Regions from separate parts of the Mesorhizobium sp. M0011 genome, predicted to be linked through region 3. Evidence: riboswitches for the same ligand, from Rfam matches in the RefSeq annotation. Region 3 holds a riboswitch; each other region holds the start of a gene.
The links. Region 3 has a riboswitch for cobalamin ahead of metE (5-methyltetrahydropteroyltriglutamate--homocysteine S-methyltransferase). Riboswitches for the same ligand answer to the same signal wherever they lie in the genome.
Positions count from the first base shown of each region.

Region 1: it holds a riboswitch for cobalamin, as region 3 does, so the genes downstream of both, NKK51_RS06895 (DUF1636 family protein) here and metE (5-methyltetrahydropteroyltriglutamate--homocysteine S-methyltransferase) in region 3, are expected to answer to the same signal.
Region 2: it holds a riboswitch for cobalamin, as region 3 does, so the genes downstream of both, NKK51_RS22290 (aromatic ring-hydroxylating oxygenase subunit alpha) here and metE (5-methyltetrahydropteroyltriglutamate--homocysteine S-methyltransferase) in region 3, are expected to answer to the same signal.

Region 1 covers NZ_JAMYVQ010000004.1:274,551-277,820, reverse strand. Annotated here, with positions in the region: gene NKK51_RS06900 (winged helix-turn-helix domain-containing protein) at 208-1,407, shown strand; cobalamin riboswitch at 1,438-1,641, shown strand; gene NKK51_RS06895 (DUF1636 family protein) at 1,680-2,108, shown strand; gene cobW (cobalamin biosynthesis protein CobW) at 2,111-3,163, shown strand; gene NKK51_RS06885 (cobaltochelatase subunit CobN) at 3,182-3,270, shown strand, end outside.
Region 2 covers NZ_JAMYVQ010000022.1:14,466-17,735, reverse strand. Annotated here, with positions in the region: gene NKK51_RS22295 (FAD-binding oxidoreductase) at 1-666, opposite strand, end outside; gene NKK51_RS22290 (aromatic ring-hydroxylating oxygenase subunit alpha) at 692-1,939, opposite strand; cobalamin riboswitch at 2,055-2,256, opposite strand; gene NKK51_RS22285 (DUF680 domain-containing protein) at 2,763-2,960, shown strand; gene NKK51_RS22280 (DUF680 domain-containing protein) at 3,032-3,232, shown strand.
Region 3 covers NZ_JAMYVQ010000033.1:23,347-26,616, reverse strand. Annotated here, with positions in the region: gene NKK51_RS27100 (trehalose-6-phosphate synthase) at 1-151, shown strand, start outside; partial or broken gene NKK51_RS27095 (alpha,alpha-trehalose-phosphate synthase (UDP-forming)) at 148-954, shown strand; cobalamin riboswitch at 1,563-1,765, shown strand; gene metE (5-methyltetrahydropteroyltriglutamate--homocysteine S-methyltransferase) at 1,861-3,270, shown strand, end outside.

The sequences.
Region 1 (3,270 bases), on a different contig from region 3:
GCACTTCCAGCGAAGCAAGTCAAACCTTGTTCAAAACACCGACCTGGACGGCATATCGCGGCAAACTGGTCCGATCCGCTCCTGTTTGATTTCCTGCGCCTATTACTCCACTTTTCTCTCCTGACATGGATGCCGCCAAAACCCTGCTAGCATGGGTTGGAATCAGCCTTTCGACCCTCGGTCAAAACACTTCAAAGTGATGCCTGCATGAAGGAAAAGATCTCGCTCCCCACGGCCCGTCGCATCGCGCTTGCCGCCCAGGGGTTCCTCGATCCCCGCCCGACCGGTACGCCCGACCGCCGGCATTTTGCCCGCACCCTCTCCCGCACCGGCCTGCTGCAGATCGATTCCGTCAGCGCCGTGGTGCGCGCTCATTATATGCCGCTCTATTCGCGCCTTGGCCCCTACCCGTTCTCGCTGCTCGACAACGCGGCCGTGACGCGCAAGCGCACTGTTTTCGAATACTGGGCGCACGAGGCCTCCTTCCTGCCGGTCGAGACATACCCGCTGATGCGCTGGCGCATGCAGCGCGCCGAGCGCGGCGAGGAAATGTATCTGGGGCTCGCCAAATGGGGCCGCGAGCACGCCGGCTACATCGAAGAGATCTACCGCCAGGTCGCCGAGCGCGGCCCGATCGCCGCTTCCGCGCTGGAGGGCCAGAAAGGCTCGGGCGGCTGGTGGGGCTGGAGCCATGCCAAGCACGCCTTCGAATGGCTGTTCTGGGCCGGCCGCATCACCACGGCGCACCGTCGCGGGTTCGAGCGTTTCTATGATCTGCCCGAGCGCGTGCTGCCGCAGGCGGTCCTCGACCTTCCAGTGCCGACGCCTGAGGACGCGCACCGCGAATTGCTGCGCATTTCCGCCCGCGCCCACGGCGTGGCGACTTCAGGCGATTTGCGCGATTATTTCCGGCTGTCGCCCGCCGACATGAAAGGCCGGCTGGAGGAGCTCGTCGAAACAGGCGAGTTGATGCCGGTGCGTGTCGAAGGCTGGGACAAGCCGGCCTATCTTCACCGGGACGCCCGCCAGCCGCGCAAAGTCGAGGCCCGCGCCCTGCTGGCACCCTTCGATCCGGTCGTCTTCGAGCGTTCGCGCACCGAGCGGCTGTTCGACTTCCACTACCGCATCGAGATCTACACGCCGGCCGACAAGCGGCAATACGGCTATTATGTCCTGCCGTTCCTGCTCGGCGACAGGATCGTGGCACGCGTCGACCTCAAGGCCGATCGCCCGGCCAGCATACTGCGCGTCCATGCGGCCTATGCGGAGCCCGGTGCACCGCCTGAAACCGCTGCAGAGCTGTTCGAGGAATTGAAGCAGATGCAGGGCTGGCTCGGTCTCGAACGCATCGAAGTGACGCCTGCCGGGGATTTGGGGCCGGCGCTGGCCGACATCGCCGTGTCGTAAGCTCGCGTTGACACCGCCGCCCGCAAAAGCCTAAATCCGGTTCCAGATGGTCCCTTGCCCGCAACGGCAAGGGCTAAGAGGGAATGCGGTGCGGGGCAAAATCCCAAATCCGCGGCTGTCCCCGCAACTGTAAGCGAAGAGCCAAGGCCGAAAGCCACTGGGGAGTTCCCGGGAAGGCGGCTACCAAGGCGATGACCCGCGAGCCAGGAGACCTGCCGTCTGCGACTTTAGAATCCGATCGCCCGGCGGGTTTCCGGGCAAGGAGCACGATCTTGGACCACGACAGCAGTTTTTCGGCTGGCACAGCGGATATCTCGTCCGGCCATGATGATGCCTTGGCCGGCGTCACCATCATCGTCTGCGCCTCCTGCCGCGATGAGACCGGCGCCGACGCTCATCCCCGCGCCGGCGAATTGCTGGCGGACGACACGCGCCGCGCCGCATCTGGCGACGACATCCGCATCCGCAGCGTCGAATGCCTCGGCAATTGCAAGCGCCGCCTCAGCGCCGCCATCCTGCGCGACGGTTGCTGGAGCTATGTCTTCGGCGACCTGACAGCGACCAGCGGCGCCGACCTCATCACGGGTGCCAAGCTTTTCGCCACCTCGATCGACGGTCTGATCCCGTGGCGTGGCCGTCCCGATAGCCTGAAGCGCGGCCTCGTTGCCCGCATCCCTCCCCTAGACCTGCTGAAGGATTGACCATGACTGCCCCAGATTCGCCTGCGAACCTCTCCCGCGTTCCCTGCACCGTCGTCACCGGCTTCCTCGGCGCCGGCAAGACGACGCTGGTCCGTCACCTCCTGGAAAACGCCGGCGGCAAGCGCATTGCCATCATCGTCAACGAATTCGGCGACATCGGCATCGACGGCGAGATCCTCAAGGGCTGCGGCATAGACACCTGCCCGGAGGAAAATATCGTCGAACTGGCCAATGGCTGCATCTGCTGCACCGTCGCCGACGATTTCGTCCCGGCGCTCGACAAGATCCTCGCGCTGACGCCGAGGGTCGACCACATCCTGATCGAGACTTCGGGCCTGGCGCTGCCCAAGCCGCTGGTCCAGGCCTTTCAATGGCCGAGCGTGAAGAGCCGCGTCACAGTCGACGGCGTCATCGCCGTGGTCGACGGGCCGGCACTGGCCGAAGGCCGCGTCGCCAACGACATGAATGCCTTGCAGGCGCAGCGCGCCGGGGACGAGACGCTCGACCATGACGATCCGGTGGAAGAAGTGTTCGAGGATCAGATCGCCTGCGCCGACCTGATCATCCTGTCGAAGAGCGACCTGATGGACGCCGCCGGCACCGCCCGCGCCAACGCCATCATCAACGAACATTCCGCCCGCGCGGTGAAGATCGTGCCGACGTCGCATGGCAAGGTCGATCCCTCCGTGCTGCTCGGTCTCGGTCTCGCCGTCGAGGACGACATCGAAAACCGCAAGTCCCACCATGACGGCGCATTCGACCATGAGCATGACGACTTCGACACCTTCATCGTCGACATTGCCTCGATCGCCAATCCGGACGAGTTGGCAAAGCGCGTCGCCACCGTCGCCGAAGAAGAGAACGTGCTGCGCGTAAAAGGCTTCGTCGAGGTCGGCGGCAAGCCCATGCGGCTCTTGCTGCAGGCCGTCGGGCCGCGCGTCAATCATTACTATGACCGCGCCTGGACCGCGCAGGACGACCGCCGCTCGCGTCTCGTCGTCATCGGCCTGAAGGGGCTGAACCGCCCGGCGATCGAGCGTATACTCGCCGGCTGATCTCGGACACGGGTTGCGATGCACATCCTCACCACGACATCCGCCTCGCTCGACGACCTCGCCGAGCCGGTCGATCTGCGGCAGGCGCCGGCGGATATCGTGGCCCT
Region 2 (3,270 bases), on a different contig from region 3:
CTCGCGCTCGCGGAAATCGGGCGCCAGCAATGGCAGCCGGATCGCGTCGATGCGGCCCATATGGCCGAACCAGCCCTCGCGGCTCGACCGCTCCTCGATCATGAAGCCGAGCGACAGGCCGGGCATGCGGCTGCCGAGCAGCTCGAGTTCCTTGCGGAAAATGATCTCTTCCGGGCGGCGCGCGCAGTTGACGAAGCCGACATCGGTCCATGGCGCGCAGTCGTTCAGCCAGCGCAGCATCGACATCATCGGCGTCACGCCGGAGCCGGCCGAAATGAACAGATATTTGGCCGCCGGGTGGCTGTGCAGCGAGAAGTCGCCGGTCGGCCCATAGGCCTTGACGTGCGAACCGGGCGTCAGATGGTCGAACATCCAGCGCGTACCGGTGCTGCCCGCCTGCGCCTTGACCGTCACCGCGATCGAGAACGGCCGCGACGGCGAGGACGACAGCGTGTAGGTGCGCATCAGCGGCCCGTCCGATGTCGGCAATTCCAGCGTCACGAACTGGCCCGGTTTGTAGCGGAACCAGGTCTGGTTGTCGGAGCGGAAGGTGAAGGTCTTCACGTCAGGCGCTTCGTCACTGACGCCGATCACTTCCAGCACCTGCAGCCTGTCGTTCCAGGGCGTCATCTGGTCGAGATGGCGATAGAGGCCAAGGTCCGTCATCGCATTCATCCTCTTGTCCCCTGGGCTAGGCGACGCTGCGCAGGGCCGGCCGGTCGCCTTCTGCAAGGCGCGGTCCGATGAACGACGCGTACCACTCGACGAACTGGATCACGCCGCCCTCATGCAGCTCCGAATAGGGGCCTGGTTCGTAGGCCGGCGACAAGATGCCGAAGGCGTTTTCCTCGACGATGCGACGGTCCTGGTCGTTGGTCTCGGTCCAGACATGGGTGAGCTCAGCGAGATCGTAGTCGACGCCTTCGACCGCATCCTTGTGGACGAGCCATTTTGTCGTCACCGCGGTTTCCGTGGCACTGATCGGCAGCACGAGGAAGGTGACGGCATGGTCGCCGAGGATATGGTTCCAGGTTGTCGGATAATGATAAAGCAGCAAGGAGCCGATGCGGTCGGTTGAAACGCTGTCGGACAGGTTCTTCTGGACCGCCCGTTTTCCCGTCATGGTGTAGCTGACGGCATCGCGCAGCAGCGGCGCGCGGGTGGCGCGGTACTGCCCTGCCGGATCGATGCGGAATTTGCTCGGCAGGCCTGATGCCTCGCATTTGGCCCAGTGCGCGACCATTTCAGGGTCGCTGTCGGCGCCGTTGACGCCGGTCACGGTCGGAGCCTCGGGGAAGGTCTTGCACAGCTCAGGATGATTGGCGGCGCAGTGATAGCACTCGCGGTTGTTTTCCCAGACCAGCTTCCAGTTGCCCTTCTCGACGATCGTGCTCTCGAAGGCGATCTTTGCTTCACGCAACCGGTGCGGCAAAAGATAGGGTTCGATCATCGCCCGCATCGGCGCGAAATCCGCCGGCTCCTTGGCCAGACAGATGAAGATGTAGCCGCCGACGCTCTCGCAGGCGACCGGCTTCAGGCTGAAATCACTCTTGTCGAAACCGTCGGCCATCTGGCGGGCAAACAGCAGGCGGCCGTCCAGCTCATAGGTCCACTGGTGATAGGGGCAGACGAGCTTTGCCGCCGTGCCCTTCTCCGTGTTGCATACACGGCTGCCGCGATGGCGGCAGGAATTGTGGAAGGCGTTGATCTTGCCGTGCTGGTCGCGGACAAGGACCACCGGATAGTCGCCGATCTGCACGGTGATGTAGCTGCCCGGCTTCGGCAGTTCGCAATCATGGCCGATGAACAGCCAGTCGCGATACCAGATCAGCTCCATGTCGAGCTTGAAGTAGTCCGGATCGGTGTAGAAGGGCTGCTCCAGCGAAAAGCCTTGCCGGCGCCCCTTCAGGAGCCTCAGCATGTCGTTGCGGGTATCCATGTCCTGTCCTCGTTTCTAAGGACTGAACTGGTGGTGATGGAGGAAGGATTGAAACGCAGGCCGGCTAGGTGCCAGACATGCGCTATCCACCTCTTGACCGCCCACCGCGATCAGTCGAGTCTAACAATCTCGGGCTGGTTTCCGGGCTCTGGAGTTGTCCTTGCGGACCATCGCGACACCTTCCCAGGCAGTTGCCCAGTGGTCTCCCGTTGCGACTTGAACTCCACCACCGTTGCGGGGGCAGCGCCGGATTCTGACCGGCTTCCCAATTCTCCGCCTCGTCGTCACGAAGCGGCACCTGAGATGGTATGATCTAACCACGATCGGGGGCGCGCCGTCGGCATGAAAACGACATCGTATCCATGCGGCGCGACACGGCCTGCGAACGTTCCCGCAGACCGTCGCGGGCTGAAATCCACCTCCCGGATGACCATTTTGCCGGCTGCGATATCCCCGAATCGGACCCCTTGGCGGGGTCAAAAAAGGTTAACGGTTTCGAAAAGTGACTATTAGCTCGATCTAAAATCGAACCGAACGGTTCGTTTCTGTTGACGGTGCGTGCAGGACGGTGTGAACGCTGGGCCTCTGAAACAGTCAGTGATCCATCCAGCGGTTACACTTAACATGCTGATTTAAAGAAGAAAAATATACCGTAGATTCCCTTGGCACAATTTCAAGGTGTGGATTCATGGTCCACACGGAACAACTTCGTGATTGGAAAAGGCGGGGTTGCCCTCCCACATCGGGGCTGTCCGAACGACGCGATTTCATTTCCAAGACACGCCGCTAGACGGACGGAAAAAGACGATACTGGAGTACAAAAATGAAAAAGATCATTCTCACTGCCGCAGCCCTTCTGGCCATTTCCGGCAGCGCCTTCGCTGGTAGCGACCACTACGGTTCGAACGCCGCGGCAGCCACTGCTGTCGACAGCTCGTACACCGCTTCGACCAAGAAGTCGGAACCGGCTGCTCAGGCGCCTGCCCAGGGTGCTGACCGCAACCTCTTCGACAACAACTAACAGCCGATTCCCAGTCGACGGCGGGCTCGCCCGCCGCCCTGGCGAAATTCAGACATTCAGGAGTATTTAAGATGAACAAGATCCTCATTGCTGCCGCCGCCGTTCTGGCCATCTCCGGCAGCGCTTTCGCCGGCAGCGACAACTACGGTTCGAACGGCTCCAACCAGCCTGCCGCCACGGTGGACCAGTCGTACACGGCTTCCACCAAGACCGCGGAATCGACTGCCCAGACGCCCGCTCAGGGCAGCGACCGTAACCTCTTCGGTCGCTAATAACCAATTCGCAAGCGACGGCAGCTGTGTCTGCCGTC
Region 3 (3,270 bases):
GCACAAACTCGGCATTGACAGGCCGATCGGCCATTTCCTGCATACGCCGTGGCCGGAGTCTGACATGATGGAGCGCGTGCCCAATTCTGGCGAGCTAATGAAATGTATGCTCGAGTATGATCTGCTCGGTTTCAGACCGACCGTGATGTGAGCAATTTCCTCGCCTGTGTCCAATCTCATTTGGGGCTGGAGAGCAAGAACGGGGCCGTTTTCTCGGACCATGGCCAGACGCAATGCCAAAAGTTTCCTATAGGTATCGATCCGAAGCGATTCGAACAGTGTGCCGCAGATTCGCTTGAGGCGCAGAAAGCCTACATTTCGCAGCTGAAACTTGGTGGAGCAAAGCTAGTTATCGGCGTCGATCGGCTCGACTACACCAAGGGCATCGACAATCGGATTAAAGCTTTCGATCTGCTGGCAGTCGAGCCGCAACGTGTCTCGCTCTTGCAAATCGCAACTCCCTCACGTGGCGACATCCAAGCGTACAGCGAATATCGGCGCGACGTCGAAAGACTCGTCAATTAAGTCAACAACCGGCATGGCACGGACGAGTGGATGCCGATTATCTATGAGAACAGGTCGTTCACCCAAGCTGAGATCGCGGGTCTTTACAGAGCCGCGCGTGTTTGCGTTGTGACGCCGTTGCGCGATGGCATGAATCTTGTGGCGAAAGAATACATTGCTGCACAAGATCCGAGCGACCCTGGCGTTCTGGTGTTATCGAAGTTTGCCGGCGCGGCCGAAGACTTCGGCGAGGACGCCCTGCTGGTAAATCCGAGGCTCTCCGACGAGATAGCTACCGCGATCTCAAGAGCGGCCAGGACTTCGTTCGGCAACTGGACAGCAGCCGGGTTACGGTCCCTGCGGATCACTTCCACTATGTTGGCTTGGGCTGGATCAGCGAGGCCCAAATGCCTTCGTATCGGACCGAGCCAGAATTGCACACCGCGCTGACGCGTGCACTGGATAAAAACTGGGTCCTGCCGATCGTATGATGCAGAATATGAAGCACGCGAGCTTTGCCTGCATTTGCGCATCCCTCAATGCCGAGCGCTTGGAGAGAGAGATACTTATACTGACCGCCTGAATGCGGCTTAAGCGGCTTATCGGGACCACAGTCGGGCTTTGCATCAGACCCTTGAGCCAGGCCTCCGCCTCCGCCAGTGTGGTCTCTTGCCGCCGAGCGGAGTCATCACGATTGCCTAGTCACCCGTGATGACGACTGGCGTGCCAATTCCCGCGGTTTGGCGCTCACCCCGAGAAAACCGCTTCTACCACGCACGCACGGCTTGCCGCCGCATCGTTAAACATCGCCACCAATGCGATCTTCTGCGTTCTAACGACGTTGTCACGCGCTTGAAGTCTTGTCCGAAATCCTTCATCGGCGACCTGCGAGGGATGTCGCAGCCCGACAGGGATCCATTAGTTGGACAATGGTGGCAGCGGAGCAGCGCCGCCAATGGGCGACTGAATATTTCACAATGTTAGACAAGCGTAAAAGCGAACTCACATAACGACATAAACATTTCGTTATGCGTCATTGACAAAAGAGCGGACTGCTGTGATTGTCTGCGTGTCGTGGTTCTCGCGTGCGGCGCTGCCGCAGCGGAGCTAAGAGGGAAGCCGGTGCAATGCCGGCGCTGCCCCCGCAACTGTTAGCGGCGAGCCAACCCCCAGTCATGTCACTGAGGCGAATACCCTCAGGAAGACGGGTAGAGGCTATGACCCCGCGAGCCAGGAGACCTGCCACGGCGAATTACGTCCACGGGCGGGGTGTCTCGGTGGCCGCTGCAAGCCGGCGTTCGTGCCGGTCTGCTAGCGCCTTCCTTGTCATCGGCGCCCCAACCATCGGGGTATGACATGACTGACTCTCAGGAAATTCCTGTAGCAACGCTCGGCGTGCCGCGCTTCGGTCGTCGGCGAGAACTGAAATTCGCGCTTGAAAGCTACTGGTCCGGAACATCGTCCGCTGGCGACCTTCTCACGACGTCGAAGGCGCTCCGTGCCGCTAGCTGGGAAGAGCAGCGCGATCGCGGCGTGTCGAAAATCCCGTCGAACGACTTCTCGCTTTACGACCATGTGCTCGACACCGCAGCCATGGTCGGGGCCGTTCCATCCCGTTACGGCTGGAATAGCGGCGAGGTCCCACTTGACATCTACTTCGCAATGGCGCGCGGCAACCAGGGTCAGACGGAGGATTGTGGACACGCTGGTCACCAGGAGGAGGCTCATGGACCTGGTGTAACCGCGATGGAAATGACCAAGTGGTTTGACACCAACTACCACTACATTGTGCCGGAACTCGATGATGATCAGACGTTCGCCCTCTCGTCATCGAAGCCGGTCGATTACTTCCTCGAGGCCAAAGCTCTCGGCATTCACACACGCCCAGTCATCCTTGGACCCATCACCTTCCTCAAGCTGGCGAAATCGCCTGCCGAGGGGTTCGGTCCCATCGCGCTCCTACCGCGGCTGCTGCCCGTTTACGAGCAAGTCCTGCAGAGGCTGAAGCTGTCGGGAGCCGACTGGGTGCAGATCGATGAGCCAGCGCTTGTCCTCGATCTGAACCCGAACGAACGAGCTGCGTTCGAATTCGCCTATGGCCAGCTGTCGAAAGCCGCGCCCGAGCTGAAGATCATGCTGGCTACGTATTTCGGGTCGCTGGGAGACAATCTCGAAACCGCGGTTTCTCTGCCCTTGGCCGGGCTGCATATTGATCTCGTGCGCGCTCCCGAGCAGCTGGAAACGGTGGGTCGGCTCGCTCCGAAGGATCTGGTGCTCTCGCTTGGCTTGATCGATGGCCGCAACGTCTGGCGTGCGAACCTGCCCGCCATTCTCGACCGCATCAAACCGATCGTCGCCGGCTGGCCCTTGGACCGCGTCGAGATCGCGCCTTCTTGCTCGATGCTGCATGTGCCGATTGATCTGCGCATGGAGACGGAACTCGACGCCGACATCAGGTCGTGGCTCGCCTTCGCGGCCCAGAAGACCGACGAGCTGGTCTTGCTGGCCCGGGCCCTGTCCCAAGGCAGGGATGCGGTGGCAGGCGCGTTGAAAGCGTCTGCCGAGGCTGCCGCCACGCGCGTGACATCCACGAGGATCCATGACCCGCTTGTTCAGGGGCGGATCGCTAGCATTGAGGACAGCGCGAAGCGACGAGAGAGCGCTTTTGGCGAGCGCTCCAGAGTCCAAGCCGGCTCACTCGGGCTGCCGCCGTTCCCGACGACGACCATCGGGTCCTTCCCGCAGACGCCGCAGGTACGCAAGGCG